DNA from 3 places in the Martinezella sp. CNPSo 3732 genome. Region 3 is predicted to be linked to each of the others. Evidence: riboswitches for the same ligand, from Rfam matches in the RefSeq annotation. Region 3 holds a riboswitch; each other region holds the start of a gene.
The links. Region 3 has a riboswitch for thiamine pyrophosphate ahead of thiB (thiamine ABC transporter substrate binding subunit). Riboswitches for the same ligand answer to the same signal wherever they lie in the genome.

Region 1: another riboswitch for thiamine pyrophosphate. It lies ahead of thiM (hydroxyethylthiazole kinase); the one in region 3 lies ahead of thiB (thiamine ABC transporter substrate binding subunit).
Region 2: another riboswitch for thiamine pyrophosphate. It lies ahead of thiC (phosphomethylpyrimidine synthase ThiC); the one in region 3 lies ahead of thiB (thiamine ABC transporter substrate binding subunit).

The regions. Positions count from the first base shown of each region.
Region 1 covers NZ_JBXSOO010000010.1:101,986-112,274, reverse strand. The annotation lists gene AC13RM_RS17895 (four-carbon acid sugar kinase family protein) at 1-914, opposite strand, end outside; gene oiaX (3-oxo-isoapionate-4-phosphate decarboxylase OiaX) at 920-2,179, opposite strand; gene AC13RM_RS17885 (transcriptional regulator NanR) at 2,366-3,070, shown strand; gene AC13RM_RS17880 (hypothetical protein) at 3,174-3,386, shown strand; gene AC13RM_RS17875 (undecaprenyl-diphosphate phosphatase) at 3,587-4,459, shown strand; gene AC13RM_RS17870 (3-oxoacyl-ACP reductase) at 4,536-5,300, opposite strand; gene thiD (bifunctional hydroxymethylpyrimidine kinase/phosphomethylpyrimidine kinase) at 5,305-6,117, opposite strand; gene thiE (thiamine phosphate synthase) at 6,114-6,752, opposite strand; gene thiM (hydroxyethylthiazole kinase) at 6,749-7,552, opposite strand; TPP riboswitch at 7,606-7,702, opposite strand; gene AC13RM_RS17850 (DUF1127 domain-containing protein) at 7,937-8,083, shown strand; gene yghU (glutathione-dependent disulfide-bond oxidoreductase) at 8,646-9,521, shown strand; gene AC13RM_RS17840 (hypothetical protein) at 9,734-10,289, shown strand, end outside.
Region 2 covers NZ_JBXSOO010000007.1:126,898-137,186, forward strand. The annotation lists gene thiO (glycine oxidase ThiO) at 1-206, opposite strand, end outside; gene thiC (phosphomethylpyrimidine synthase ThiC) at 208-2,034, opposite strand; TPP riboswitch at 2,127-2,259, opposite strand; gene AC13RM_RS15225 (hypothetical protein) at 2,390-3,133, opposite strand; partial or broken gene AC13RM_RS15230 (porin) at 3,737-4,827, shown strand; gene AC13RM_RS15235 (TetR family transcriptional regulator) at 5,063-5,704, opposite strand; gene AC13RM_RS15240 (EF-hand domain-containing protein) at 6,203-7,036, shown strand; gene AC13RM_RS15245 (RNA polymerase sigma factor) at 7,391-7,963, shown strand; gene AC13RM_RS15250 (hypothetical protein) at 7,956-8,408, shown strand; gene AC13RM_RS15255 (periplasmic heavy metal sensor) at 8,405-8,854, shown strand; gene AC13RM_RS15260 (DUF1800 domain-containing protein) at 8,930-10,289, shown strand, end outside.
Region 3 covers NZ_JBXSOO010000004.1:93,778-104,066, reverse strand. The annotation lists gene AC13RM_RS11225 (M48 family metalloprotease) at 1-647, opposite strand, end outside; gene AC13RM_RS11220 (thiamine ABC transporter ATP-binding protein) at 1,026-1,754, opposite strand; gene thiP (thiamine/thiamine pyrophosphate ABC transporter permease ThiP) at 1,747-3,384, opposite strand; gene thiB (thiamine ABC transporter substrate binding subunit) at 3,395-4,423, opposite strand; TPP riboswitch at 4,475-4,590, opposite strand; gene AC13RM_RS11205 (MDR family MFS transporter) at 4,662-6,200, opposite strand; gene AC13RM_RS11200 (MarR family winged helix-turn-helix transcriptional regulator) at 6,368-6,895, shown strand; gene AC13RM_RS11195 (thiamine diphosphokinase) at 6,968-7,621, shown strand; gene AC13RM_RS11190 (ABC-F family ATP-binding cassette domain-containing protein) at 7,624-9,453, shown strand; gene AC13RM_RS11185 (efflux RND transporter periplasmic adaptor subunit) at 9,776-10,289, shown strand, end outside.

The sequences.
Region 1 (10,289 bases), on a different contig from region 3:
TCGGCGCTCTCGCCGACAAGCGACAAGGGGTCGAGATCGATGCCGTCAAAACTATCGGCTGTGGCGCGGCGGATTTGCCGTTCGGTCGTCGGCGATACGCTGCCGGAAACGACCGCGAGGCGATCGACCTTGCCGGGAGGAGCGAACTCCGGCTTCTCGTCGATCAGACCTTCGTTGCGCCAGGCATCGAGAAGGGCATATTCGACACCGGATGAGCCTGCGACGAAGGCGTTGCCCTTGCTTGCGAGACGCCATAGCTGATGTCCTGCGGCGGCCTGGGTTTCTGCACTATCGACGTCTAGCAGTAGGATACCCTCCTTGCCTCCCGTCAGCGCATCGATCCGCGCGTCGGCATCGGCTGTTCGGATCGTGGCGAGGTCCACGACGCTGACGGGGAGGGGCGTCTGCTTGCTCAGATGCAAGGTGAGATCGGCCTCATCCATTGGCGTAACGGGATGCCGGCTCATGACAGGATGGCGGTCGATGCGGAAGACCTGGCCCTGATAGGCCGCAAAAAGATGACCGAAAGCGGTGTAGCGTTTCAGCTGCGGCGCACCGACCACGACCGGCACGACGGACTGCGCAAAGAGTGCTTTGCCGATCTCGATCGCCCTGCCGATGTTGCCGACCTTCGGACTGGAATCAAAGGTTGAGCAGACCTTGTAGTGGCATATGGCGGCATCGAGGCTCTTCAGCCATGTGAAGACAGGCGTCAGATGCTCGTCCATCCATTGCGGCGTTTCGCTGCGGCTGGTGCCGGCAATGCCGATGGCGCGGCAGTCCTTGAACCGCTCTATTTCGCTCGGAACGCCAAGGAAGAGGGCTGTCGGCACACCGTTCGAGGCGAGAGCCTCCATGACGTCGGTGGAGCCGGTGAAGTCATCGCCGTAATAGCTGAGAAGAAGATTGGACATTGCTGTTAGGCGTCCTTGCCGTCACTGAATTTTGCGATCGAGGCGGCAAGCTCCGGATGATCCCTCGCATAATCAACAAGCGGTATGTCCGAAACCGCCGCCTGCCAGGCCTGCTGGATCGCTCGCACTCCAGCGGCTGGTCCGAAGGGGTGGCTGACGATGCCCCCGCCGCAGAGATAGAGAAGGTCCGTCGTCCGGCCGGTGCGCTGGTAGGTTTCGGGCGCCTGGCCACCCCATTGACCGGAACCGGCAACGGGGAGCGGACAGTCGGATGGGTCGAAAAGCGGCGTTCGGATCGCCTTGAAGGATTCGACGAAGCTGTCGTCCGGTTCCCAATATTTGACCCTGATGCCGTTGATCTGGAACTGATCGACGCCGAGCAAGCGCCAGAACTGCTGATATACCTTGAAATCCATGCCGGCGCCGGGATGGCGGGTCAGGATATCCCAGCCATTGCGGTGCGCATGCAGCACCAGCCCGGAGCGCTTGCGCAGGAAGCTCATGCCGCCGAAGCCGATGGAGTTGATATTGACAACAGCGCAATTGCCGCCAGCCTTCAGCACGAGATCGTGGTTGCGCATCATCTCATCGGGATCGGCATGCGAAATGCCAAAGGCATACATGACCTTCTTGCCCGTCTTCTGCTCGTGATTGAGGATCAACGGCATGATGGCTTCGACGCGCTCTTTTAGCGGCGAATAGGCCGGGCTCATGAGCTTCTCGTCGTCCTTGATGAAATCGACGCCCGAGCCGATCAGCTCGCCGACCAGTGCCGCCGTTTCCTTTGGCCGAAGGCCGAGCGCCGGCTTGACGATCGTGCCGATGATCGGGCGGCCGCTGACGCCGGTCAGGCGCAAGCTGCCGGCAACGCCGAATTGCGGGCCGGGATGCGCATCGCGGAAGGCCTCCGGCAGCTTCATGTCGACGATGCGGATGCCGGTCATGCCTTTGATCGAGAAGACGCCGGCGATCGCGATCGTCATCAGCGCCGCAAGATCGGTGCCGATCGCATCCAAAGGGAAGGCGATGTCGACATCGGCGCGACGGATCGGGCCATGGCCTTCAGCCACCTCGGTCCAGGTCGGACGCTCCGCGTCGGCAAGCGGGCGGATCGCGACGACACGCGCGGCCACGCGCGCCTTGAGCTCTTCCGTCTCGCCCGGCACAGCGACGAAGGTGCCTGTCGACTGATCGCTGGCGATCTTGCGAGCCATCGCCTCGATGCTGCCCGGCGTTTCGATACGGTAGGTGATGGTGATGGTCATGAGTGGATGAATGCTCCTCTCGCCGACGATTTTTCGCGTGGCGCAAACTGGTGATCTGGTATAATGAGTATTCCAACTTCTGCAACGATTTTTTTGTCCGGTTGCCGATAACGCGACTCGTATGGGCTTCCGCCCTGGCGGCCAAAAATGCATAAGGGAGGAAAAGCTTTGGGAAAGCGGGATTCCATGAGCCAGCCAGTCGAACAAATTGTACGTCGAAAACTATCCGATGAAGTATTCGACCGACTGGAACGGTTGATCACGTCGGGAGAGCTCAAGCCCGGGGACGAGATGCCGTCCGAGCGCGTTCTCATGGAGCGCTTCGGTGTCGGGCGTCCGGCGATCCGCGAAGCCATGCAGGCACTTGCCAATATGGGGCTGGTCAACATTTCCCACGGCGAACGCGCCAAAGTGCTTCAGTTGACGGCGAAGTCGATCTTCCGGCAGGTCGACCTCACCGCAAAGATCATGTTGTCGCAATCCTCCGACTCCCTTGAGCAGCTGAAGAGCGCGCGCATCTTCTTCGAGCGCGGCATGGCACGCGAAGCAGCCCAGCGCGCGAGCAAGAAGGATGTCGCCGACCTTAATGAGATCATCGAGCGGCAGCGCGCATCCCTCGGTCATGCCGAGGACTTCATTTCTGCCGATATGCAGTTCCACACGCGCATTGCGCAGATTTCCGGTAATCCGATCTTCGCCGCTGTCAGCGAAGCGATGCTCGCATGGCTGAAAGCCTATCACACCGACATGCTGATCTGGACGGGCAAGGAAAAGTTCACGCTGGTCGAACATGAGGAAATCCTTGCACGCCTGGCTGAAAACGATGCCGATGGCGCCGAGCAGGCAATGCTCAAGCATCTGGAAAGATCACGCGCGCTCTATACGAAGTGAACCCCTTAGTATTCGCCCTGCGACGGCACAATACCCACCGCCTTTGTCGTAATTCCTCCCCAATCCTTACGGAATCTGTTGGCACTCAAACGAGGTGTGCGTGATGATTGATTTCTTTCAGCGAAACATGGCGCTTTTCCTGGCCGCTCTCATGACGGCGGTGGCCATAACCCTCTACAATCTGAGCTGCCTTCTGCTCAGGCATCACCACACGATGCTGCACGATCTGCATCATGCGACAGGCGCCCTGGTCCTTCTCGCCGGCTTCTACACCATGATCCGCTACATGCAGGCGTTGCCCGATGACGAAGGCTAGAAATACGCCAAACTCCGAAATTCGAGCCGGCAATTTCAGATAGAGTTCAGCCTGCGCGGCTATATCCTCGCCCTGTCCCGATGCGAAATCGGTGACACCTTCACCAGGTGTTGCCGATTTCAAACTGGGAACCAGTTTCACAGCTAGTTCGTCGCACCACTCCGGTGCAAGCCCCCATGAACAACTGAGGATATCAAAACGTGGCTGATGTTTGTACGCAAGGCGTGGACACGGGCTTTGTCGCCCTGGGCTATGCCAAGATCGCAATTCTAGGCGTCGTGCAGGGATTGACGGAGCTGCTGCCGGTTTCGTCCACGGCCCATATGCGCCTGGTGCCGGCCTTGCTCGGCTGGCAGGACCCAGGTTCCGCCTTCTCGGCTACGATGCAGCTTGCCGCCCTAGCCGCGATCATTTCCTATTTCTGGAGCGACGTTCGCTACGTCACCTTCGGCTCGCTCGATGCCGTCAGGCAAAGGGACTGGAGCTCCCCTTCCATCCGCCTTGCGATCGCCATCGTGATCGCGACTGTACCGATCGTGATCGCCGGCCTGCTACTGTCGTCCTCCCTGAATGCCTGCGGCACGTCGTTGCGCAGCCTCTGGGTGATCGGCATCGCCTGCCTGGTCATGGGCTTGCTGCTGGCGATTGCGGAACTCTATAGCCGCCATCGGAAAGACATCGAGCAGATGACGCTGATTGATGCCCTTTTTGTCGGCATCACGCAGGTCGGTGCTCTTATCCCCGGTGTCTCGCGCTCGGGTTCGACGCTGACCGGCGCGCTCTTCCTCGGATTGAAGCGCGAGGAAGCCGCCCGATTCTCCTTCCTGCTCGGCTTGCCTGCCATTGCGCTCGCCGGCTTGAAGGAACTGTATGAGCTCCATAAGGCGCATATTCCGATGGAAGCCTGGTCGGTTTTGCTCGTCGGCCTGATCGTCGGCAGCATATCGTCCTTCATTACCATCTGGGGACTGATGCGCTTCCTGGAGCGTTTCTCGACCTGGCCTTTCGTCATCTATCGTATTGTGCTCGGCGCCGTCATCCTCTTTGGTGTGCTGACCATGGGCTGGGCATGAACAGACAGTCCTAATCGGCTGCGAAAGCTTAATTGGCGCTGCCTCTCCGGGCAGCGCCTTTTTTGTTCTCGAGCCGCTATCCGAAGACGAGACCGCCATCGACGATCAGGTTCTGTCCTGTAACGGCCCGTGCCCAGGGGCTTGCAAAGAAAAGAACCGCATCGGCAACCTCTTCGGGCGTGGTGACGCGGCGCAGCGGCGTATTCGCGGCAATGATGTCGAAAACGGCTTCCGGCGTGGCGCTGCTCGCATCCGTCGTGCGCAAAAGACCGCCGGAGACCATGTTGACGGTGATCCCAAGCGGACCGAGTTCGGATGCGGCCGTGCGAGTCAATGACAGCAACGCCGCCTTGGCGGCGGTATAATCGTGATAGGGCACCACCGGGTTCTGGAAGAGGTTGGTGCCAATCGTCACGATTCGCCCAAAGCCTGCCTGCGCCATCGCCGGGCGCGCCGCTTGTATCAGGTTCAAGGCGCCTTGCAGTGCGGTTTCCAGCTGTATCGCCATCTCGGCCCAGCTCAGGGTGTCCAATTTCGAGCGCGCATCGCCATTGAAACTGAAATCGGCAAGCGCGTTGTGGACGACGGTCGTGGGTGCGCCAAAATGCTCGGTCACCTCCGCGACAAGCCGCTTCGTTTCTCCGAGATCGCGGATATCGGCCTGGAAGGTTTTCGCATGACCGCCGAGGCCCGCTGAGAGCGCTTCTGCCCGCTCGCGGCTTGCGCGATAGTTGATGGCAACCTTTGCTCCCTCCCGGGCAAAGGCCGTCGCGATGGCGGCGCCGAGACCGCGCCCAGCGCCTGAAACGATCACGATCTGATCCTTGAGTAACAGGCTCATTTCTCTACTCCTTGTTTTTCTGCCAGAGCGCATGGAAATGCTGCACAGGTCCATGACCGCTTCCTACGGAAAGCTGGCCTGCGGCAGCAACCGCGGCGGCGAGATAGGCTTTGGCGGATGCAACGGCTTCGGCGAGCGACAGGCCTTTGGCGATCTCGGCGGCAATGGCGCTGGAAAGCGTGCAACCCGTTCCATGCGTATTCTTGGTCGGCAGCCGCTCGGCTTCGAACCAGGTAAGATGACCGCCGCTTGCGAGCACATCCGGGCTTTCATCCCCTTCGAGATGACCACCCTTGACGAGGACAGCCGAAGGTCCGAGCGCTGCCAACGCAAGCGCCTGGCGCGCCATGTCTTTGCGGCTTTTCGCCTCGGCGTCATGCAACAGCGCAGCCGCCTCGGGCAGGTTCGGGGTAACGACGGTCGCAAGCGGCAGCAATCGTGTGGTCAGCACGTCAATGGCATCGGCGGCGAGCAGGGCAGCGCCACCCTTGGCAATCATGACTGGGTCGAGGACGACGGGCACATCACGATGTCGCGCCAGAATGTCCGCGACGGCATCGGCGATGGCGGCATTGGCGATCATGCCGATCTTGACGGCATCCACGCGGATGTCGGCAAAGATCGCATTGATCTGGTCTGCCACAAAATGTGGAGGCACGGGATGGACGCCTGAGACGCCCTGCGTGTTCTGCGCGGTCAATGCGGTCAGAGCTGCCATTCCATAAACGCCGCGGGCGGAGAAAGCCTTTAGGTCGGCCTGAATGCCAGCGCCGCCGGAGGGATCGGAGCCAGCGATGGATAAGACATTGCGGATCATTGGCGAGCCTCCTTGATGGCTTTCGCGATGATGGTTGTCGCGGCTTGCGGGTCCGGTTGGCCGCAAATGGCCGAGACAACCGCGAGACCATCGGCTCCGGCCGAGTAAACGCTTGCGGCATGCTCTGCTTTCAGGCCGCCGATCGCGACTGATGGAACTGGGCAAAGCCTGACGATGCGGGCAAGCCCGTCGAAGCCGATCGGCCGCTTGTGGTCGGGCTTGGTGGGCGTGGCAAAGACCGGGCCGATCCCGGCATAGTCGACGATGCGGGCATCTATGGAGGAGGCAAGCGCTTCCGTTTCCACCGAGAGGCCGAGGATCATGTCCGGTCCGATCATGCGGCGGGCGTCGGCGGCATTCATATCTTCCTGGCCGATGTGAAGGCCGTCCGCGCCGATGGCGATGGCGGCCTCGACATTGTCGTTGACGATCAGCCGGACATTCGTTCCGTGCAGGATTTGCTTGAGGGCGCGGCCCGTCTCGATCATGGCAGCGGTCGAAGCCTCCTTGTCGCGAAGCTGGATGATGGTGGCGCCACCGGCCACTGCCGCCCGCGTTGTCTCCACCATGCCGAGATCACGGCATAGCAGCGGATCGAGGACGAGATAGAGCGAGAGATTGAAGTCTTTCTTCATGCTGCCGATATCCTTGCGTCGCGATCCAGCGTTTCCGGGGTGAGGGCGGCAAGGGCATCGAGGAAGCGCCAGGAGAAGGAGCCTGGGCCATCTGCAATTGCTCCCGCCTGTTCGCCGGCAACGGCAAAGACGGCAAGCGCCGCTACCGTCGCGTCGAATGGATCATCCGAAGCTGCCGCCGCAAACGCACCGACGAGGCATGTTAGCGAGCATCCAAGTGCGGTTACTTGCGGCATCAATGGCGAACCACCTGCGATGCGCTTCGCCTTCTGCCCATCCGTCACAAAATCCGTAACGCCGGTGACTGCCACCACGCAGCTGTGCTTTTCCGCAAGCTGACGGGCGGAATCTTCCGCCTGCTCGACGGCATCCCTGCTATCGACGCCCTGGCCGCGGCTCGTGCCGCCGGCAAGCGCGATGATCTCGGATGCGTTGCCGCGAATGATTGTCGGCTTTAATTCCAGCAAGCGCGCGATGGCACCGCGACGAAACGCAGTCGCATAATGGGCGACGGGATCGAGGACCCAGGGTTTGCCCACCTCGTTTGCCGACTGCGCGGCCTTCAACATGCCGGCAAGCCAGCCGGACGAGAGCGTGCCGATATTGATTGTCAGTGCGCCGGAGATAGCGGCAAACTCGCCGGCTTCCTCTTCGGCATGTACCATTGCCGGCGATGCCCCGGCGGCAAGCATCACATTGGCCGCGATATTCATGGCGACGAAATTGGTGATGCATTGCACCAGCGGAGGATTGGCCCGCATGGTGCGAAGCTGATTGCCTGCTGTGATTTGGTTCTGCATATCGCCCCTTCTTTCGGGCGGGCGAGACGCGTGGGGACGACGTGCAGTGTTTCGCGAGGTCCCGAGCGACTCCCTCCGCCAGCATGATCTGGTTCAGGTTCGAAGGGTGCTTCTCAGCCCGCCGAATGGCGGACGCCCCTGTCTCTCATCTCTCTTCTTTTCGCAGACAAAGGAGGCGCTGTCATCAGCAAATCGCAAAGGCAGGCGTGATCGACAGGATGACGACCGCCTGCTTTTCGGGCGACATATGCAGAATTTGCATAGGTGCAGTGATTCCTTAGCTCTGCAAAAAGCCGAGGGTTTCGACTATATATTTCTCATCGAAGCGACGGGAGCGCCAAGCACGGCAGCTCAGCTTCGAAAGCCCAAGGAAAGGGGATCATCATGAACGTAGCACGCTCTTTCAATAACTGGCGCAAGTATCGTCAGACGGTCGCCGAACTGGGCCGTATGTCCACGCGCGAACTGCATGATCTGGGTATCGATCGCGGCGAAATCCGCAACGTTGCCCGCGCAGCGATCGCTCGCTAACGGCCGCAACGGCTCCTTATAAAAGCTGCATTATGCCAGCGCCTGTTCCCCCGAGCAGGCGCTTTTGCTTTGTGGGCATCCCGCTCATTCTTCGCCGTGCTGGTTGAAGATTGCGTTCGATCTAGCTGCCCGGTTTTCGCATGGCGCATAACTGCCTTGCAAAGAAATGCCTATGAACTGAGCAAAAGACTGGTATGTTTGTCTTTATCGAAGCGATGCACCTCCTCCCGCATCCCTTCGCTTGGCAGACGTCCTTATCCTCCTCCCAGGGACGGCTGCAGGAATAGCGGAACTCCTCCTCCCATCCGCTGTTCGGTTCTTGTAAAAAGCCTGCCGCTCCTCCTCCCGCGGCAGGCTTTTTCGTTTCATGAACCTCCAGACATTTCCAATGGCCTAACGTGGTCGAAGAGTCCGCGCCCTAACCGGGGCGGCAAGAGCGCTTCCGAGTTAAAGAGTGCGCATTCTCCTCTCGCAAAAATGAAGAGCGGCCCCTATGTGCGACCTATGTAGCGCGCTACATCGAAGATCGCCCAAATTCGATTCCCGAAAAAGGAGGATGCCCATGACCGGTTCTGCCGAATATACGCCGCCGAAAATCTGGACCTGGAACAAGGCCAATGGCGGCCAGTTCGCCAATATCAATCGCCCGATCGCCGGCCCTACCCACGAGAAGGAACTGCCTGTGGGACGCCATCCCCTTCAGCTCTATTCGCTTGGAACGCCGAACGGCGTGAAAGTCACCATCATGCTCGAAGAGCTGCTGGCGCTTGGTCACAGCGGCGCGGAATATGATGCCTGGCTGATCAAGATCGGTGAGGGCGATCAGTTCGGCAGCGGTTTCGTCGACGTCAATCCGAACTCCAAGATTCCGGCCTTGCTCGACCGCAGCGGGCCTAAGCCGGTCCGCGTTTTCGAATCGGCCTCGATTTTGATGTACCTCGCCGAAAAGTTCGGCGCCTTCCTGCCGACCGAGCAGCCGGCTCGTGCCGAATGCATCTCCTGGCTGTTCTGGCAGATGGGCAGCGCTCCCTATCTCGGCGGCGGCTTCGGTCACTTCTACGCCTATGCGCCGACGAAGATCGAATATGCGATCGACCGTTTTGCCATGGAGGTGAAGCGTCAGCTCGATGTTCTCGATCGCCGCCTGGCCGAAAGCGAATATATAGCCGGCAGCGACTACACGATTGCCGATATCGCCATCTGGCCGTGGTACGGCGGTTTGGCCAAGGGGTGGCAGTATGGCGCGGCCGAGTTCCTGCAGGTGCAGGACTACAAGAACGTGCAGCGCTGGGCCGAGCAAATCTACTCGCGTCCTGCCGTCAAGCGCGGCCGCATGGTCAACCGCATGTCGGGCGATCCATCCGAGCAGCTGCGTGAGCGCCACGATGCCAGCGACTTCGATACGAAGACGCAGGATAAGCTGGAAGCAGCCGGCTGATATGCCAATTCGCTTTGCAGAAATGAGCTCGCGACCCTCCGGATCGCGAGCTTTTTTATTTTGCTTACTGCGGGTGCTGCCGGCCTTGGCAAGTCAGCCTCGCTCCATCTTGTGAAGCGTAATGTTCGGCTGCCGAGGCTCCCCCGCTCGGCATAGACCGCAGCGCGATTCTGCAAAGCGTGTCGACATTGGCGAAAGAGGAATGCTTCTCCATGCAGCAAATTGCTGACGATTGTGCCCTGGATGAAAACATGACCGCGGGTGCGGCGTCGCAGCAGCGAGGCGAGGCGAGGGATACGCTCCTGAAGTACCTGGTGTCGGGAGGCGATGAGCGGCTGGATTGCGATCCGGTCAGCGGGCTCAACATGTATGGCTATGGTCCGGCACCGCGGCCCGAAGATCTCGCTTTCGGCTCGTCGACGGCATCCACCATCTCCGCCGCCGCCTTCGCCGCGGTCGAATCCTATTACGCGGATCTGATGAGGGCGATGGAAGCGGGATCGTCGGCGGCTGTCTACGATCGCGAAATCAAGCACGTGCGTGACGATCTGCTGCGCTTACTTGGCTTGAGTCAAAACTCGGCCGCCCGAATCGATGCGATCCTGGCCACATCGGGCACAGACATCCACCTTTTTTCGGCCGCGCTGCTGGCGGGCGAGGATGAACGTGCCCTGATGACCATCACGCTGATGGGGAACGAAACGGGCAGCGGCGTCATGATGGCGTCGGCCGGGCGGCATTTCATGAGCCGTGTCAGTAGCGCACGGA
Region 2 (10,289 bases), on a different contig from region 3:
TCGGCTGAATTACGGCCGAGCGTCAGTACAGCCTCGTCGGCGCTTTCCCGCTCGCACCAAGGTGCCAGCATGCCGCCGGCGAGCCAGGAGGCGGCGCGCTGAAAATTCCGGCTTGGATCGGAGATCGTGACCTCCGCTCCGCGCCGGATCAGCTCGTGAGCGACCGTGAGGCCGGCAACGCCGGCCCCTTTGACAAGGATGCGCATCTCACTCGGCCGTCTGGGCAGGGGCTTCGACCGGCATATAGAGATCGCCGCCCTCCCGATATTTCGCCGCCATCGCTTCCAGCCCTTCCTTCTGTGCCTCGGCGCGGATGTCGTGCGAAATCCGCATCGAGCAGAATTTAGGCCCGCACATCGAGCAGAAATGCGCGACCTTGTGAGCTTCCTTCGGCAGGGTTTCGTCGTGGAAGCTGCGGGCAGTATCCGGATCGAGCGACAGGTTAAACTGGTCCTCCCAGCGGAACTCGAATCTTGCACGCGACAATGCGTCGTCGCGGACTTGAGCGGCCGGATGCCCCTTGGCGAGGTCGGCCGCATGAGCGGCGATCTTGTAGGTTATGACGCCGGTCTTGACGTCGTTGCGATCAGGCAGACCAAGGTGCTCCTTCGGCGTGACGTAGCAGAGCATCGCCGTGCCGAACCAGCCGATCATTGCGGCGCCGATGCCCGATGTGATGTGATCGTAGCCAGGCGCGATATCCGTCGTCAGCGGTCCGAGCGTGTAGAAGGGCGCCTCGCCGCAGACGGCCAGCTGCTTGTCCATGTTCTCCTTGATCTTGTGCATCGGCACATGGCCGGGGCCTTCGATCATCACCTGGCAGTCTTTTGCCCAGGCGATCTTCGTCAACTCGCCAAGCGTCTCGAGTTCGGCAAATTGGGCGGCGTCGTTGGCATCGGCAATCGAGCCCGGTCGCAGGCCATCTCCGAGCGAGAAGGAGACGTCATAGGCCCGGCAGATATCGCAGATTTCCTCGAAATGCTCGTAAAGGAAGCTCTCGCGATGATGATGAAGACACCATTTGGCCATGATCGACCCGCCGCGCGAAACGATGCCGGTGACGCGGTTGACGGTCAGCGGAATGTAATGCAGCCGCACGCCGGCATGGATGGTAAAATAGTCGACGCCCTGTTCGGCCTGCTCGATCAGCGTATCGCGATAGACCTCCCAGGTGAGCTCCTCGGCAATGCCGCCGACCTTTTCCAGCGCCTGGTAGAGCGGCACCGTGCCGATCGGCAGCGGCGAATTGCGGATGATCCACTCACGGATATTATGGATGTTGCGGCCGGTCGAAAGGTCCATGACGGTATCGGCGCCCCAGCGCGCGGCCCAGACCATTTTCTCGACTTCCTCCGCCATGGAAGAGGTGACGGCGGAATTGCCGATATTGGCGTTGATCTTCACCAGGAAATTCCTGCCGATGATCATCGGCTCGCTTTCCGGATGATTGATGTTGGCCGGGATGATCGCGCGGCCGGCGGCAACCTCCTGGCGGACGAATTCCGAGGTGACATGATCCGGAATATGGGCGCCGAAGCTTTCGCCATCGCGGATCAGGGCTTCTGCCTTCGCCTTGCGGCCGAGATTCTCGCGGATGGCGATGAATTCCATTTCCGGGGTGATGATGCCGGCGCGCGCATAGGCAAGTTGGGTGACCGCTTTGCCGTCTTTTGCCCGCAGGGGCTGCCGTTTGGCCGGAAACTCCGGCGTCAGCCGTTCGCCGGTGACGAAACCGTTGTCCTCAGGGCGCACATGCCGGCCTTCATAAGCCTCGACATCGCCGCGGGCGAGAACCCAGTCGCGGCGTAGCTGCAACAGACCCTGCTCGATGCGAATATCGGCGCCCTCGATCGTATAGGGGCCGGAAGAATCATAGACAACGACAGGCGGTTCGCCCGAGGTCGGATGGACGCTGATTTCGCGCATCGGCACGCGGATGTCTGTGTGGATTTCCCCGGGGATATAGATTTTCCGGGATGCCGGCAGCGGGCCGGTGGTGACGGTCGGAGTGAGATTCTTTGCGGCAATATTCATGGTGTGAGGCTCCAAGTTGCAGTTGGAGACCCAGTCAATCAGCCGGAATGATGAAAAGACGCCGGCATGGAATCCAGGCGGAAATCCGAAGCCATCGAGCGCTTGCACCGTCCCTACGCCAGTATGAACTGGATCAGGTTCAACGGGTCACTGCGCCCACAATCGGCAAAGCCGTATTGTCCAGCAGTATCTCAGCCCCTTGCCGGGACCCCCCTGGTGAATGTCAAAAGGCTATGCCTTACTCTTGTCCTCTGTCAACCCCGTAGCGATGGCCGCATTTTCGGGAGATTGACCATTGCCGCGCCCGCCGAATTACAACTTTATCGTGCCGATCATCGCACTGACTTGCCGCGCCTCAGTAACGCGGTGTGGTATTGCCGACGAAGCGATGAGGGCCGGTATGGGACAGCTTGCTCGCGGTATCAAGCCAGATCTTGCCGCCGAGGGCTCGCCAGCGGTGACAGAAGGCGAAGTCCTCGCTGAGATAGATTCCCGTTCCCTCCTCGACCATGCATTCGAACAGGGCGTATTGGGTGCCGGGCGAGCGTTTGGTGCTGGGATAGGCGTGGATTGCGTTGTAGCGCAGCTCCGGATAGGCCGCGATCATTCTTTCTATGACGCTGCGCTTGATCAAAAGCATGCCGGTGCCTGCATAGACTGCGCTGACGAAATCGCCTTCACGTTCTGCAACCTCGCCGACAAGTGGGGTCCCGACATAGTGAAGTGCGGCAGCCGCAAGTGTTTCGCCGTCGGCTGAATTGATGCGGGCCGCCGTCTCCCAGTCATAATCCTTGATCGGATACATGGCGGCGACCACATCCTTATCGGCTTCCAGCAGCCTCATGACCTGATCAGGCTCGAAGCTGATGTCGGCGTCGATGAAGAGCATATGGGTCGCCGTCGTATCGTTCAGGAAAGACGAGACAAGTGTGTTTCGGCTGCGGGTAATCAGGGCGTCATTGCCGAGCAGGGCCAGCGTCAGCTGTATGCCTGCCTGCGCGCCCGTCTGCATCAATGAGAAAATGGACTGCATATAGTCCTTCGTGACGAGGCCGCCGAAGCAGGGGGTCGCTATGAAGATCAGCCGGTTCTCATTCATTCGTGATTTTCCCTCTCCGATGGCGCGAGTCGCCGGAATCTAGGAAAATTCAACATTTCTGTGTGTAGCGAATTGTTGAAATTCATTGCTGATCTTTGCTCAAGCCGACCGGTCATTTGCCGCGGAATTCCCGATGGCCATGCCATGACCAGATTGGCCTGCCATGGCGTCATCGACCGCCGACATCGCGCTGGCTTAAATGCGATGACGACCAGACTGGCAGGCGTTCTTGTGAACAGGGACATCTTTGCCATCCTTGCCGGATGCCGCCATGGCCCGCGGTCGCGAGTTGCATTTAAGCAACAGCAGCCAAGACTAACGCCTCAGCGCCCTTCATATAATTGACAAACATACGGGCTGTTTGTAAATCCAATGTCAGGACATAAGTTGTCTTACGGTCGAGCAATCGGCCGGATCGGTAGAGGCATTTCAAAGCCTTTTACCGCGGGGGTAATCATGAAGGTTCGAGGGGACTCAAGCCAACATCAGGTGCGTATTTGCCGGGCTGCCCGGTCGTGTTTAGACCAAACCGATCTCCAGGGTGATGCTCCAGTTCTGCGCTCGCGGTAAAATAGAAATGCATAATACAACCAGGAGTTTAAAATGAACATCAAGAGCCTTCTTCTCGGCTCCGCTGCTGCGCTGGCAGCAGTATCCGGTGCCCATGCAGCAGACGCGATCGTCGCTGCTGAGCCGGAGCCGCTGGAATACGTTCGCATCTGCGACGCATACGGTGCTGGCTACTTCTTCATTCCGGGCACGGAAACCTGCCTCAAGATCGGCGGCCGCGTCCGTACCGAAGGCGAATGGTACGATGCCTACAACCCGAACAGCAAGAGAACAGCAAGAACGGCACGCTCTGGCACACCCGCGCCGAGCTGAGCGTCGACACCGCGACCGACACCGAATACGGCCCGCTGAAGACCAATACGGTCATCCGTTGGGACTGGAACGACGGCAACTCGACCTCCACCAAGCTGCTGTTCGCCAACATCAGCCTCGTCGGTAAGGCCGACTCGCAGTATAACTACTACATCGGTTATGCCGGCGACGTCATCAACGACGACGTGATCTATGACGGCCCGTACGAACTCAACCAGTTGACCTACAGCTACGATGCCGGCAACGGCTTCACGGCTGTGGTCTCGGTTGAAGACAGCAACTCCAGCGGCTCGGGCGCTTCCTATGGCTCCAGCTGGTGGTCCGACGACAAGGGCAATCACTACGCTCCTGACGTCGTTGCCGGTGCTGGCTTCAAGTCCGGCGCATGGGGCTTCAAGGTCGTCGGTGGTTACGATTCGATCGTCGAAGAAGGCGCCATCAAGGCTCGTGTCGATGCTGACTTCGGTACCTTCTCGGCCTTCTTGATGGGCGGCTGGAACACCGATGGCGACAAGCTCAACAAGTACGCAGGCACCAACCTCGATCGTTCGGCTTGCCCAGTTAACGATGCATCGAAGTGCGGCTGGGGTGACTGGGCTGTCTGGGGCGGCGTTGGCGTTCCGATCAACGAAAAGCTGAAGTGGAACCTCCAGCTCGCCTACACCGACTCGAAGATCTTTGCCGCCACGACGAACGTCAAGTGGAACCCGGTCAAGAACCTGCTCATCGAGCCGGAAGTCTCCTACACCAACTTCGATTCTGTGAACCAGGATCAGTGGGCTGGTATCCTGCGCTTCGAGCGTAGCTTCTAATATTGAATTACCCGGCCTAGCGCCGGGTATGAGAAGCCTGGCGTTCCAATCCGTCAGGCTTCTTTCATCGATCGGTTGACCTCCGATCAAAGCAAAGGATCTGGCTTTCCCTCCGGATCCTTTTTTATTTCCAGCTTCTGGCAATCGATTCGGCTCCCAGCAGAAGCTTGAAACCGCTATCGTTGGTTCTCTTCAATTCCGAAGGGGAAACCGTTGTACGCTTTTTCCGGTATCGTCAGATCGCCGTAATCGCCAGCTCCTGCGTCTGTGCCAGCGGGAACCAGGTCTTCAGCACCATCTTTATGAACATCTGTCCACACGGAACCAGTTCGAAACTGCCCCGGTCGAGCGTCCATTCGGTGATCAGGCCGCCGATGACTGCTGTCAGAGCGGAAGCGGCCGTATCCGGCGTCCAGGGAGCCGGAAGTTTCGTCTTTTCATCCATCAGGGTGAAAATGCGTTCGAAATTTTCATGCATGTCGTGCCGGAACGAGCTCGCCCGGCTTGTCGTCCCGTCGCAAAATGCCATGTCGAGATGCATCATCACCTTCAACATGCTGCGCTTGCGCGGATCGCTGTGAATGTCGTCGAATATCGCAGCTATGGTATCGGCGATGAGATCAAGCGGATTGGGCGGCAGTTCTTTCGACATCCGCTCCGCCAGATCCTTGAACGGCTGCTGGGCCTCGTCGCGAATCGCAAACATCAGACCTTGCTTGTTCTTGAAATGCCAGTGCACTGCCCCCCGTGTGACACCGGCGACTACGGCTATCTCTTCCAGGCTCACATTCTCGTAGCCCTTGTCGAGAAACAGAGCTTTTGCGGATTGCAAAATCTCGCTCCTCGTTTCCGCCGCCTCCTCCTTAGTTCGCCTCATTCACCTCTCCACAGAAACCGATGTTCAAGCTGTGCCCCTCTTCTTCGTATTCTTTTCCATCAATGCCGCTCAGTGCTGGAGCCCATATACCAGCAATGCCTCAACAGAGTGGCGGAATTTATATATTCCCTAAAAATCGAGGAAGGAAATCGCAACAGGATGTGTTCGTCAAGCGTCTATAAGCCACGCGCAAGTTTCCTTGTGCAATTTCCCCACGTTGGGAAGTGAAAATCGAAAATGTGCAGATGCCAATATAGCCATGATGGCGACATACATATTGGCGGGGTGATCCCGGGACGCCTGCTCTGGAAAAGATGCATCGGTCAAGTTGGGGCGCAAGATGCGTTTGATCGGCGGCGTTCGCAAGTCCATCCGCACATATCGATTGTCGAAACCATGCTCCCGCCTTCACGCGGTCGGGTCTGGTATCGATCGTGTTCAAGTCGCGTACGCATAAGTCATCCGAGTTCCTCTCAACGCTCGTATCTGGAGGCCCCAATGACGAGCATCTACTCGATCTCATCGAGCAATTATTATCAATACCAGACCTCGCGCTCTACAGCGTCGACGGCTGATGATTCCATCGCGTCCTTGCTGTCCGACAGCTCCTCCGGCAATTCGTCGGGCAGTTCTTCCGGCACGAGTTCCTCTTCGTCTTCAGACGATCAATCTCAGATCGCTTCGGCAGAACAGCTCGTCGCGCAGCTGATGAACATGATTCTCAACATGCAGGCCGGCATCGGCAGCGATGGCTCGACATCGGATTCCAACAGCAACTCCACCAGTTCGACGTCAAGTACGCAGCAGACTTCCGCAACCGGCAGCCAGGATGGCAGCCAAAGCGATACGATCAGCGCCATGGACACCAATGGCGACGGCAATATCAGCGAAGCGGAATTCGTGGCCGCACGCCCGTCGGACGTCAGCGAAACCCAGGCGCAGCAATTGTTCCAAAGCTTCGACACCGACAATGCCGGCTCTCTCACGGAGGCGCAGCTTGCAAAAGCCATGCAGGCAGGCCATCACGGCCGTCCCGCGCCGGGCGGCGGGCAGATGAGCGATGACGAGCTCTCCGCCGCATTTTCCTCCATGGATACGAACGGCGACGGCAACGTCAGCCAATCCGAATTCGTGGCCGCCCGTCCTTCGGATGTAAGCGAAGACCAGGCAACGTCGCTGTTCAAGAGCCTCGACACATCCGGCTCCGGATCGTTGACGCAGAGCCAGTTCGAGCAGGCCATGAAGGCGCAGCAATCGCAGATGCCGGATTTCGGAAGCTTCTACGCGAACAATGAACAGGATCTGACGACGAGCGACCTGTTGACGCTCTGATCGAGCCTGAGCTTTCGCATTCCGCCATGCGAAGTGCCGGCAAGCCCGGGTGAGGAAGGTTGAAACTCCTGTCTCCGGGTGAGCCGGCTCTTTTGTGTTTGCTTGATAGAGGGCCTTTGGGCTCGAAAGAAAATTCGAAACCCCTCGACCTGAAAGCGACGGAATTCGGCAGATGCGGCGTTCAATCCTTGTGAGCCTGTGTTTGATGTCGAAGGATGATACGCTGACCGAGATACTGCGATCTAAGTCGCGTTGCTTGCCGAAGTTGAGGGCGAGGCGGGGTTTACCGGCCGGGAGCTCAAGGCCCACGTGCCATGGGGGTATCGCAGGAAACTGGAGCGGTAGCGATTGTCGATGAAGTGGGATCGCACGCCCAAGAGTGGCGACCCGGATGAAGACCTGCTCGGTCGCATCGCTGCGGGCGACGTTCCGGCGATGCGCATGATGATAGCACGGCAGTTGCCGCGCATCGTTGCCGTTGCAACACGCATGCTTGGCGATGCGACTGAGGCCGAGGATGTGGCGCAGGAAACATTGCTGCGCGTCTGGCGCAATGCTGGCGGCTGGCGCCAGGGCAATGCCCGTTTCAGCACCTGGGTGCATCGGGTAGCGACCAACCTTTGTTATGATCGCCTACGGCGTCGCAAGGACGTTCTTGCCGAGCATCCAACCGATGTCGAGTATGAAGGTCCGGCGCCGGATGCGGGCTTGATGAGCGAGGACGATCCGTCCAGGCGCGTGGAGCGGGCCATGCAGATGATCGCGCCCAGGCAGCGCGAGGCGATCATTCTGGTTTACTATCAGGCGCTGTCGAATGCCGAGGCAGCTGAGATCATGGACGTCAGCGTCGACGCACTGGAAAGCCTGCTTGCGCGCGGAAGGCGCTCCTTGCAGGCGCTTTTGTTGAAGGATGAGGGCGATGGTTGAGAATATCGCGGGTCCGATGAATGCCGAACGGTTCGAAGCGCTGACCGCGGCCTATGGCGGCGATATCGGCCGATGGCCGCAGGCTGAGCGCGCGGCCGCACGGGATTTTGCCAAGAGCCATGCCGCCGCCGAAACGCTTGCGCGCGCGGCCGATCTGGATGCATTGCTCGACACCTACGTCGTGAAGCCTCGTCACGCCGGCCTTGAAGAGCGAATTCTCGCAAAGCTCGTTCGCCGCCTGACGATAAGAAACTGGTTTCGCTTCGGCTCGGCCGGCATCGGCCTCGTGGGGGTCGGCGTAGCCGGTGCGCTTGCCGGCAGCATCGCCATTGCCGTCTTGGCCCCGAGCTTGACGTCCGATACCTCAGTCGTCTCCGAAGGAACCGCGACCATGTTCGGCGATATAGGGCCGGACGCGGGTTTAGCGCAGCAGGACAGCCAATGACGGAACGCAGCTTTCGAATAGTGGTCATTTTTCTTTTGGTGCTGAATACGTTCCTGGTCGGAGCATTGGCCGGGGGCGGGCTGACCTGGATACGCAAGACGCAGGCGCGGGCCGGAATGATGCCGCTAGCCGGCGAGCAATTGCCTTCTGCGCAGAAGAAGGCTCTGCGTGCGGCACTCGACGAAGCCCGCAAGGATGAACGTCAGATCATTCTCGAGGCGCAGCAGGCCAAGGTCGACGCCGCCTCCATTCTTGGGCAGCCGACGCTGGATAAAGAGGCGCTCTCAGCCGCGCTGGCGAGGGCGCGCGATGCCGACATCGCTTTGAGGGCGAAGCTGGAGCAGCGTGCCGTCGATTTTGCAGCAGGGCTTTCCTACGACGAGCGTCGGGCGCTGGCGGAAAGCCTGGTCCGCCGCAGCATGCCCAAGGCCGCCGCCACAAAATGATCATAGTTGCGGAGCGACGGATCGAAACCAGGTCTGCGTTAAAGGAGCATGTTTGATGCAGGAGTTGGCAAGGTCATGGCCCAGCAGTCCAATGATGTTTATGCCGCGCTCGCCCTTTCCCGCTTTGGGCTAGGGGCGGACCACAACGGCACCACGTCGATCGCATCGGATCCGCGCGGCGCGTTGCTGGAAGAAATCACCGAGCGCTTCGTTCCGGTTCCGGTCGGCCCGCAGCTGCAATCGACCGCCGATCTTCTCGTTTCCCTCTACGCATTCCAGGAACAGCGCAAGGAGGCCAGACAGCAGGCCGCAGCCGCTGTCGCCGCCGTGCCTCAGGACAAGCAGATGCAAGGCCCGCCGTCGCCGCAGAAGCCACCGGTGCAGCCTCCGGGCGCCATGCCAGGGCAGCAGAACAATCAGGCAATGGCCACTCAACCGAACAATCAGGCCCAGCCGAATAACCAAGCCATGGCGGTTGCCATCGGCAAGGCAGTCGAGAAGCTGGAAAAGCCCGCAATGCCTTACCTTCCACAGCAGGTCCTGCTGGCGGAAGTGGATGCCCGCTTCAACGGCACTATCCGGCAGCCATTGATCGGATTTGGCGAGCGGCTTGCCATGTTCTGGGCAAACCATTTCGCGGTCGCCGTGTCGAAGAGCGAGGAGGTGCATATCGTTGCCGGCGCCTTCGAGCGCGAAGCGATCCGGCCGCACGTCTTCGGGCGTTTCGCCGATATGCTATTCGCCGTCGAGACCCATCCGGCGATGCTTGCCTATCTCGACAACCAGCAATCGATCGGACCGAACTCCAAAGCCAATGCCAACAAGAAGCGTGGTCTCAATGAGAATCTCGCCCGCGAGACGCTGGAACTCCACACGCTTGGCGTCAACGGCGGCTACACGCAGACCGACGTGACGACGCTTGCCAAGATCATCACCGGCTGGACGGTGGCGCGCGCCGACGGCAAGCTCGGGACGCCCGGCACCTTCGTCTTCAATGCCGGCGCGCACGAGCCTGGCGATCAGACGCTGCTCGGTCTCACCTATGCCGACAATGGTGTGGGGCAGGGGCGTGAAGCGCTACGTGATCTCGCCCGCCACCCGGCGACGGCGCAGCATATCGCCACCAAGCTTGTCCGGCATTTCGTCGCCGATACGCCGCCGCCAGGGCTTGTGCAGACCGTCGCGGCGACCTTCAGCAAGACGGATGGCGATCTTTCGGCCGTCTATCGGGCGCTCGTCGGCTCCGAGGATGCATGGAACCCGACACTTTCGAAGGTTCGCTCTCCGCTCGAATTCATGACCGCTCTTTTGCGGGCAAGCGGCGAGACGCCGAAGCCGAATGTCATTCTCGGCGCCTTGACTGCTATGGGCCAGCCCTTCTGGGCGCCCGCCGGCCCCAATGGTTTTGCCGACACCGCCGATGTCTGGGCCTCCA
Region 3 (10,289 bases):
GCCGACATGAAGCGGCTATAATCCTCCATCGCGTTCAGGAAGCGCGCCGCGGCGTAAGGATCGTAGCCGGCCTGACCGAGTGTGCGAATACCGATCTCGTCGGCCTGGAGTTCCTGCTGGCGCGAGAAGGCGGCAAGACGCAGCTTGCCGCGGGCGAGCGCCTGCTTGCCGGCCAGATCGCTCGACAGAACTTCCGAAACGACACGGCTGGCGATGACTTCGGCTTCCTCGCGTTTCTGCCGCTCGATGCCGTGATTGGCTGTTACGTGAGCCATCTCGTGCGATAGCACCGCGGCGACTTCGGATGCATCATTGGCAAGCGCCAGAAGGCCGCGTGTCACGTAGAGATAGCCGCCTGGCAGCGCAAAGGCGTTGATCGAGGGCGAATTGAGGATGGTGATGCGGTAGGACTGCTGCGGATTCTCCGACACGCTGGTCAGCGCGCCGGCGATGCGGGCAACGAGGCGCTCGGTTTTGGCATCCTTGTATTCGCCGCCATAGCTTGCGAGGATACGTGGATGCTCGCGAGCGCCCATCTGTGCGCGCGGATCGTTCTTCTGCACTTCGGAAACGATCTGCGGATTGGCGGAGGGCGAAACGCTCGGCTGATAGGATTGATCCATCACCGTCTGGCAGCTGTTCAACATTGCCGCGGCCGTAAGGAAGGGCACAAAGCGGCGCAAACGGGCTGCGACGGTCACATCGATCCTTCGTTCTGCTCGCTTGCTCTGCTTCAGGACCTGTATCCTACTCATTTCGCTGTCATGCCGGCTCGGCGCCAAATCCGGTTGATCGTTACCGGGCCGATCATCGTCGTGCGCCGATAAAGGTTGTTTTCGCCCCCATCTATCCGCGTTTACCCGGACGGTCTCCACCCCTTGCTGTAGCCGATTTTGGCACCGGTTGCATAGCGAGACTCCGTTTAAATGTGGCGGCGTTGTATTTTAGCAAGCATTCCCCAGGACTTTCAGCCGCTTGCCGCGACGAAATTAAGGCAAAACCAGCGACAAGATGCCATGACACAATCAATGTTGCAGAAATGTGGTCAATGCCGGAATGCTGTCCGTCTCTAGGAAGGTTCCTATGGGAGCGGCGAGCCTGATCGTGCCGCCATCGATGAAGACGGCGTGGTCGGCAAGGCGCCGCACTTCGGCGGGATCATGCGAGACGATCAGCACGGTATTGCCGGTTTCGCGATGCAGGGTTTTCAGAAGTTCGACCATGCCGGAGCGCAGGCCGGGATCGAGGGCCGCGAAGGGTTCGTCGAGCAAAAGGATCGGCTTGTCGCGCACCAGAGCCCGAGCGAAAGCGGCGCGCTGCCGTTCGCCACCGGAGAGCGTCCCCGGTTTGCGCGTCTCGAAACCGGGCAGTCCGACGCGCGCCAGGGCTTTCGAGACCCTTTGCCGGTCCTGCGCCGAGAGCCTCAGCGAGGGGTTGATGCCGAGACCGATATTGGTGAAGAGGTCGAGATGGGCAAAGAGGTTGTTATCCTGGAAGACGAGCGACACGGGCCGCTCGGCGGGATGCAGGCCGGTTACATCCTGTCCGGCAAGCATAATGCGGCCCCGATCCGGCGGTTCGAAGCCGGCTAGCAAATTGAGGAAGGTCGATTTTCCTGATCCCGACGGGCCGGCGACAGCGATGATCTTGCCTTGTGGCAAATCACAGTCGAAACGGAAATCATGGGTGCCGAGGCGCAGCTCGACGCCGGCCATGGCAACGCCCCGTTCGTTCCTGTCGTGGCCGTCAGTCATGCCGCCTGCTTTCGTCATCGCGTGCGCCTTGGCCGGCCGTGCCGGCAATGGTCAGGAGAAGACATACAAGGCCAAGGATCAAGGCATATCCATCAGCATCATTGGTGCGGTAGCTGCCGAGCTTGCTATAGACCAGCCAGGGCAGGGTCATCAGGCTGTCCGAGCCGAAGAGGGCCACGGCGCCGAGATCGCCTAGCGACAGGGCCATTGCGAAAGACAGTGCCGTAAAGAGCGGTTTGCGCAGACCGGGCCAATCGATGAGGCGAAGGCGGGAAATGCCGTGAACGCCAAGGCTCGCCGCCAGCCGTTCGGTGCGACTGACATGGACCGCATAGGCCGGCTCGATGACGCGGATGACGAAAGGCAGCGCCATCAGCGCGTTGATGACGACGATCAGGGTGGCCGCAAAGCGGCTCGGATCTCCCAACGGCCGGAGTGCCAGGAACCAGCCGGTTGCCAGCACAATCGGTGGCACCAGCAGGATGAGGGAGGAGCTTGCGCCTAATGCGATCGCCAGACCGCGCAGACCGAGGGACTTTCGGCGATCCGCAGATATCACCGAGCGGGCGCGAATGATCGCGAAGGATATCAGTACGGCCAGAAGGCCCGCAGCAAGCGCGATTGCAAGACTTGTGACTGCCGCCTGCAGAAAGATAGGCTGGCTGGCGAGCTTAAAGAGGTTCGCCTCAAGGCCGGTGACGACGACCGAAGCAAGCGGCAGGCCGAGAAAGAGCGTGGCGGTCGACAGCATGATGGCATCGATCCATCGGGCGGCGGGCGCCTGCCCATCGATGCGCCGCAGGGCGCGGCCGCTGATTAGCCCATGATCGTCCGGTGCGCGAAACAGCGTCATGGCGCCGAGTATGACGAGAGTGACGACGATTTGCAGCAGCGATAGCAGGACGGCGCGGCCGGGATCGAAATCGAAGCGGAGCGCTTGATAAATCGCCACTTCCAGTGTTGTCGCAGCCGGACCGCCGCCGAGGATTAGGACCAGCGTGAAACTGGTGGCGCAGAGCATGAAGATAAGGCCGGCAATGCCGGGAATGAGGCCGCGCAGGACAGGCCATTCGATGAAGCGGAAGACCGAGGCAGGCCTCATGCCGAGTCCGCCGGCCACCAGCCAATATTCAGCCGGGACACGCTCCAACCCGGCCAGCATCAGCCGGCAGGCGAGGGGCATGTTGAAGAAGACATGCGCAAGCAGGATACCGGCAAGGCCATAGATGCTGACGGGCTGCGACAGGCCGAGTGCTGATAGCGCCTGATTGATAAGCCCCTGTCGGCCCCATATGCCGAGCAGGCCGAGCGCGCCGATCAGCACCGGCAGGCCCATAGGCACGGCCATCAGCCGGATCAGCCACAATCGGCCGGGAAAGCGCGGCTGGCGCGCCAATGCCCGGGCCACCGGGATGGCGAGCATAACGGAAAGCAGCGTCGAGAACACCGCCTGTAGCAGCGTGAAGCGCAGGACGCGCAGCAGGTAGGGGTCTGCCAGGGGATTGGTGCCGCCAGATTCGATGCCGGCGGCGAGCAGGGCGAGTACGGCGATCCCGACGAAGACCACGATGCCGGCGAGACTGAATGTCCCGCCGGAAATGGCGCGTCTTCGCTCTGGTGCCGTGAGTATCGTCAAAGCATCAGTTGCCGCTGGTGGCGGTCAGCCATTCGTCGATCCAGGCTTTGCGGTTCTTGTCGACGTCGGCGGGGCTCATCAGGAAGGTCTTCGAGGGCACCACGAGCTTGCTGAAGGCTTCCGGCAGCGGTTCCGAAGTGGCCGAGGCCGGCATCATCCAGTTGCTTGTCGGTATGATATCCTGGAAGCCCGGTGAGATCATGAATTTGAGGAAGTCGCGCGCAAGTTCCTTGTTCGGCGAGGACTTGATGAGGCCGGCAACCTCGATCTGGATGTAATGTCCTTCCGAGAAGGCGGCGGCCTGATAGCGATCGGTCTTATCCTCGATCATGTGATAGGCCGGCGACGTCGTGTAGGAGAGCACCATCGGCGCTTCGCCCTTGGTGAAGAGGTCATAGGCTTCCGACCAGCCGGGGGTGACGGTCAGGATGCGGCCTTTGAGCTTCGCCCAGGCATCGGCGGATTTGTCGCCATAGATCGACTTGACCCAGAGCAGCAGGCCGAGGCCCGGCGTCGAGGTGCGCGGGTCCTCGATGACGATCTTCTGCGAGGGATCGCCCTCGACGAGATCCTTCATGCTCTTCGGTGGGTTCTTAACCGTCTGGCTGTCATAGATCACGGCGAAATGGCCGTAGTCGTAGGGCACGAAAACGTCGTCCTTGAAGCCGCCGGGAACCTTGAGTGCCGAGGTGTCGACGCCGCTTGCATCGAAGAGGCCAGTATCCTTAGCTTCGTCGACGAGATTGGTGTCCAGGCCGAGAACGACATCGGCCTTGGTGCCGGCGCCTTCCAGCTTCAGGCGGGAGAGAAGTGCCACGCCGTCGGTGACAGCGACATAATTGACCGTGCAGCCGCAGGTCTTTTCGAAAGCGGCCTTGACCTTGGCACCCGGACCCCAGTCGGCGGTAAAGCTCTCATAGGTGTAGATGGTCAGGGTCTTGTCGGCTGCAGCGGCAGACTGCGCGGCACAAAAGGTCGTTCCGGCTGCAAGGGCCAAGCCGGCGAAGAATGACAATAGCGATCGGTTTTGCACGACAGCGCCTCCACTTTGGTTTCGTCTTGAAGGGGAAAAGGGCGCTATGATTTTTGTCACGCGTCTAATCCCTCCGCCGGTGTTAGCCGGATCAGGTTCCGCGGGTTGGCCGATGAAAGCCTCTCAGCCAAATGTCCTGAAGGACATAGGCACCCCGTTAGAGCGTCGGCAGATTTAGCCTTGTGACGGAGGGATGACAAGGGAAATGATTCCCTTGCCGATTGCAGGCCGAAGGAGCTTACTCGGCGGCGTGCGCGGCGGCCGTCGGGCTGTCGAATTTCTTAGCCGCACTTGGAAGCTGCACGTTCTTCAGCGTCAGCGCGGTCAGCAGGCCGATGAGACAGATGCCGGCGGCGGTCATGAACAGCGGGCTGAAGGCGCTCGCATAGGCATTGGCGACGGCCTCGCGGGTCGCCTCGGGCAACGCGGCCATCATCTTCGGAGTCAGCTGCTCGATGTCGGATATGCCTGATATGGAGACGCCGACATTGCCGAGCTTGGCGGCGATGATGGCGCCATAGACGGAAATGGCGATGGAGGCGCCGCCCATGCGCGAGAGCGTGACGGCACCCGTCGCCGCGCCGACGTCACGCGCTGCGGCTGCATTCTGTACGCCGATGACGGGCACCTGCTGGGCAAGGCCGATGCCGACGCCGTGCAGCAGCATCAGGCTGCCAATGAGGGCGATGGGCGTGCCGGCATGGACGAAGGCGAGTGAAGCGAATGCGATTGTGCTGCAGGCAGCACTTGCGACGGCGAAGGGCTTGTAGCGGCCCCTTGCGGCGATCAGCCGGCCGGCCGATAGCGAACCGCAGACGATGCCGCCGGTCAGGAGAATGAACAGCAACCCGGCCATGGAGGGCGAAAGGCCCGTCGTCGTCTGCAGGAAGAGCGCGAAATAATTCACCATGCCGATGGCCACGGCACCGCTGGTGATCGAGAGGATCAGCAGAAGGCCGAATGTCGGATTGCGGAACAGCGTCATCGGCACGATGGGCTCGGGTGCGCGGCGCTCGATGAAGACCCAGGCGATGGCGCAGATCACCCCGAAGGCGATAATACCGAGGCATTGCGGCGAGAGCAGCGACCCGAAGAGTTCGCTTCCGTCAGCAGCAAGCACGATGCTTGTCGTCGTCAGGGCAAGAAGGATGGCGCCGGCATAATCGATCTTCGGACGGCGGGCCGGCTTGCGGTAGGGCAGCATGAAGGCGAGGCCGGTAAGCACGATGAAGCCGATCGGCACGTTGACGAGGAAGATCGAACGCCAGCCGAAGAGATCGCTCATCGTGCCGCCGAGAACGGGGCCGATGGCGCCCGACGCCATCAGCACGAGGCTCGAATAGCTCTGGTAGCGTGCGCGCTCGCGCGGCTCGAAGAGATCGGCGTTCACGGCGAAGATCGAGACCATGATACCGCCGCCGCCGAAGCCTTGAAGGACGCGGGCGGCGATCAGCGTATCCATCGAGACGGCAAGGCCGCAGACGGCGGAGCCGATCGTGAAGATCGCGATCGCCGTCATCATCACATATTTGCGGCCGAAGAGATCGCCGAGCTTGCCGTAGACGGGCATGACGGCGGAGAGCGAGAGAAGATAGGCCGATCCGATCCAGCCAAAGCGCTCCAGATGTCCGAACTCGCCGACGATCGTCGGCAGTGCCGTAGAGACGATCTGGTTGTCGAGCGTTGCCATGAACATGGCAGTCATCAGAAACAGGAAGAGTATGAGCCGCCGTTTATGATCCGCCACGAGCGGCGCGAAAGTTGTCTGCATGTCCATGGGGCAGGAAATCCGAGCTTGGCCGAAACGCTGCGCGGTCGATCGAATGCGCGGGACGCCCCGGTTTTCATAGTTTATATATGTGTGCCAATAGCATATAATTGTCAATGACAGGTGAATGCTGTTTGCATGTTTTATTTGTTTTCTGCCTCTGATATGGTGGAAAGATGACATCTGCGACCAATACACGTGAAGTTGAAGCCTCGGAGCTGACCGAAGACGAGAATCTCCTGCGCATCGGCCATGCGATGACGCGCATGCGTCTGCTGACGGGCCGCCGCATGATCGGCAGGCTTGCCATCCAGAGCGTGGCACCGGGCCTCGAGCTTTCGCATCTCGACGTACTCGATGTCGTGAGGCGGGCAGAGGCGACGGGCGAAGTCACCGTCGGCACGATTGCCGAGATGCTGCGGATCGATCCGTCGCGGGCAAGCCGCATCGTGGCCGACATGGTGACGCGCGGCGTTCTGCGCCGCAAGGCATCGCAGGCGGATGCTCGGCGTATCGTGGTGGTGCTCACCGCGCTGGGTCAAAGATTGCTGTCGGAGATCCAGGCGCAGAAATTCTCCGTCATCGGCAGCATCTTCGCCGACTGGACGCAGGAGGAGATCGAGAGCTTCTCGCTGCTGTTCGATCGCTATGTCAGCGGCTACGAGCAGGTTTTCCAGGCGCGCATCAAGGAAACGGACGACTGAGCGGTCGGCGCGGTTGTTCTTGTGCATCGCGCTCTTCCCTAGGGATACGACTTTGCGCTATGGGCATGCCTCATGAGCCAGTCCACCACCTTCACCATCCTGCTTGGCGGCGAGCTTCGTTTGACGGAGCGGCTGCGCGATGCCGTTTCCGGCAGCCGCTTCATCGCGGCCGACGGTGGCATGCGCCATGCGATCACGCTTGGTGTGAAGCCTGAGCTTTGGGTCGGCGATTTCGATTCCACGCCCGCGGATTTGCAAGCCGCCTTTCCCAATGTGCCCAAGCAGCCCTATCCGGCGGCGAAGGCTGCAACGGACGGCGAAATTGCCGTCTCGGAAGCGATCGATCGCGGCGCCACGAGACTGATCCTGGCGGGCGCCATGGGCGGCGAACGTTCCGACCATGCGATCCAGCACCTGCTTTACGGCGTGCATCTGGCCGAAAAGGGCCTCGATATCTTGCTGACCTCCGGTGACGAGGAGGCGGTGCCTCTTCCGCCGGGCGAACTCACGCTGACGCTACCCTCAGGCTCGCTGTTTTCGGTTCTCGGTTTCAGCGATCTGACGGGCCTGTTCATCGACAATGCCCGTTACCCCTTGCGCGATTTTCATTTGCCCTTCGGCGCGTCGCGCACCATTTCCAATGTAGCGGAAGGCGATGTGCGCTTTTCGCTCGGCAGCGGCAGGGCCATTGTTCTTGCCCGCCCTTATGACCTTTCCGGAGTCTGATCTTGGCCCCTCCCATTCTGAAACTCGACGACATCTTCCTGAGCTTCGGCGGCGCGCCCTTGCTCGCCGGTGCCGGCCTGCAGGTGGAGCCCGGTGACAAGATCTGCCTTGTCGGCCGCAATGGTTCCGGCAAGTCGACGCTTTTGAAGATCGCCGCCGGCCTTGTCGAAGCGCAATCGGGCGAGGTATTCCGTCATCCATCGTCGACCGTGCGTTATCTTGAGCAGGCGCCGGATTTTGCCGGTTACAAGACGGTGGCGGCCTATGCCGAGGCTGGCCTCGGGCCGGGTGACGATCCCTATCGTGTCACCTATCTCCTTTCCCATCTCGGCCTGACCGGCGAGGAAGATCCGAAGAATCTCTCGGGCGGCGAAGCGCGTCGCGCGGCTCTTGCCCGCGTTCTGGCGCCTGAACCGGATATCCTGCTGCTCGACGAGCCGACGAACCATCTGGATCTGCCAACCATCGAATGGCTGGAAGGCGAGCTGCAGAAGAGCCGCAGCGCGCTCGTGCTGATCTCGCACGACCGTCGTTTCCTCGAAAAGGTGTCGACCGCGACTGTGTGGCTCGATCGTGGCACCTCGCGCCGTCTGGACAGGGGCTTTGGCTATTTCGAAGCCTGGCGCGATCAGGTGCTGGAAGCCGAAGAGCTGGAGCAGCATAAGCTCGGCAAGCAGATCGAGCGCGAAGAGCACTGGCTGCGCTATGGCGTGACGGCGCGGCGCAAGCGCAATATGCGCCGGCTCGGCGAGCTGCAGGACATGCGCTCGCGCTATCGCGGTCACAAAGGCGCTTTGGGCACGGTACAGGCGGCTGCTTCCGATGCGCAGGAAAGCGGCAAGCTGGTGATCGAGGCGGACAAGATCACCAAGTCCTATAATGAGCGGGTCATCGTCGCGCCCTTTTCGATCCGTGTGCATCGCGGCGATTGCATCGGTCTCGTCGGCCCGAACGGCGCCGGCAAGACGACACTTCTGAAGATGTTGACCGGACAGCTCGAGCCCGATAGCGGCACGGTGAAGCTCGGCACCAATCTGGAGATCGCGACGCTCGACCAGAAGCGCGAGGAGCTCAATCCGGAAGATACGCTCGCCAACTATCTGACCGATGGCCGCGGCGAGAACCTGCTCGTCAATGGCGAGCAGCGGCATGTGACTGGCTATATGAAAGAATTCCTCTTCCAGCCCGAACAGGCGCGCACGCCGATCAAGAATCTTTCCGGTGGCGAGCGCGCCCGGTTGATGCTGGCGCGCATCCTATCGCGGCCGACCAATCTTCTGATCCTCGACGAACCGACGAACGATCTCGACATCGAGACGCTCGATCTGCTGCAGGAGATCGTTTCCGGTTTTGCCGGCACGGTCATCCTCGTCAGCCATGATCGTGATTTCCTCGACCGTACCGTGACCTCGACGATCGCGCCCGCCGATCCCGAAGATCCGGACGGCCGCTGGATCGAATATGCCGGCGGCTATTCCGACATGCTCGCCCAGCGCAAGGGAGCGATCGAGGAGCGGAAACGGGCTGAAAAGGCGGCCGAAAAGCCGAAATCGACCGAAGCTTCGGCGACGGCTTCCGAGGCTTCGAAGGGAAAGGGCAAACTTTCCTACAAGCAGAAATTCGCGCTCGAAAACCTGCCGAAGGAAATGGCGAAGGCGGAAGCCGAGATTGCCGCCCGCGAAAAGAAAATGGCCGATCCGAACCTCTTTTCCAAGGATGCCGCAACGTTCAACCGTCTTGTTACGGAGATGGAAAAGCTGCGCGAAAGCCTGACCAAGATGGAAGAGGAATGGCTGGAGCTGGAAATGCTGCGCGAGGAGCTGGAGGGCTAGGGCTCATATCCGCTCATCCTATGCGCGTCTTTACTATGCAGTAAAAACAATCGGTTGCGCTCGGTCGCCGCCGGTTCATTCCCTGTTGTCGAATCCGATAAACCGTTTATACATTAACGCATGCTGCCGGACGACGCGCCGGTTGATACCCCCGGGCCGACGTGGCCCGTGGCGCATGTTGGGGAAGTCCGAAGCGACCTGATTACATTGCGCCTGATGGCGACAGGTTCTTCGTGGAAAGTTGCAGGCAAATTTCGTGAGCGCTTACCGTGATGACGGCGCTTGATGCCGCATGCGGTTTTTCGAGGGGGGCTTCATGCCGATGCTGCCGCGTGCCGTTTTGTTCAGCTGTGTTCTTGCCGTTTTCTCGGGCGCCCAGGCGCTGGCGCAGGGGGCGCCGCCGGCCCCGCCTGTGACGGTCGCCAAGCCTGTGGTGCGCGACGTCGTCGACAGCGACGAGTTCATTGGTCGCTTCCAGGCGGTCGATGAAGTTTCCATTCGCTCGCGAGTGGGCGGCTATCTGCAGGAAGTGCATTTCAAGGATGGCGCTATCGTCAAGCAGGGCGACCTGCTTTTCGTCATCGACCAGCGGCCCTTTGTCACCGCGCTGAACGAATCGACGGCCTCGCTAGAAGTCGCGAAGTCGTCCCTGACGCTCGCCGATGCGCAATTCAAGCGCGCGCAATCGCTGTCGACAACGGGCAGCCAGTCGGCATCGACGCTCGATGACCGCCGCCGCGATCTCGTTTCCGCCGAGGCGAATGTGCGCGGCGCACAGGCCGCTGTCGATCGCGCCAATCTCGACATGGATTTCACCAAGATTACTGCACCGCTCA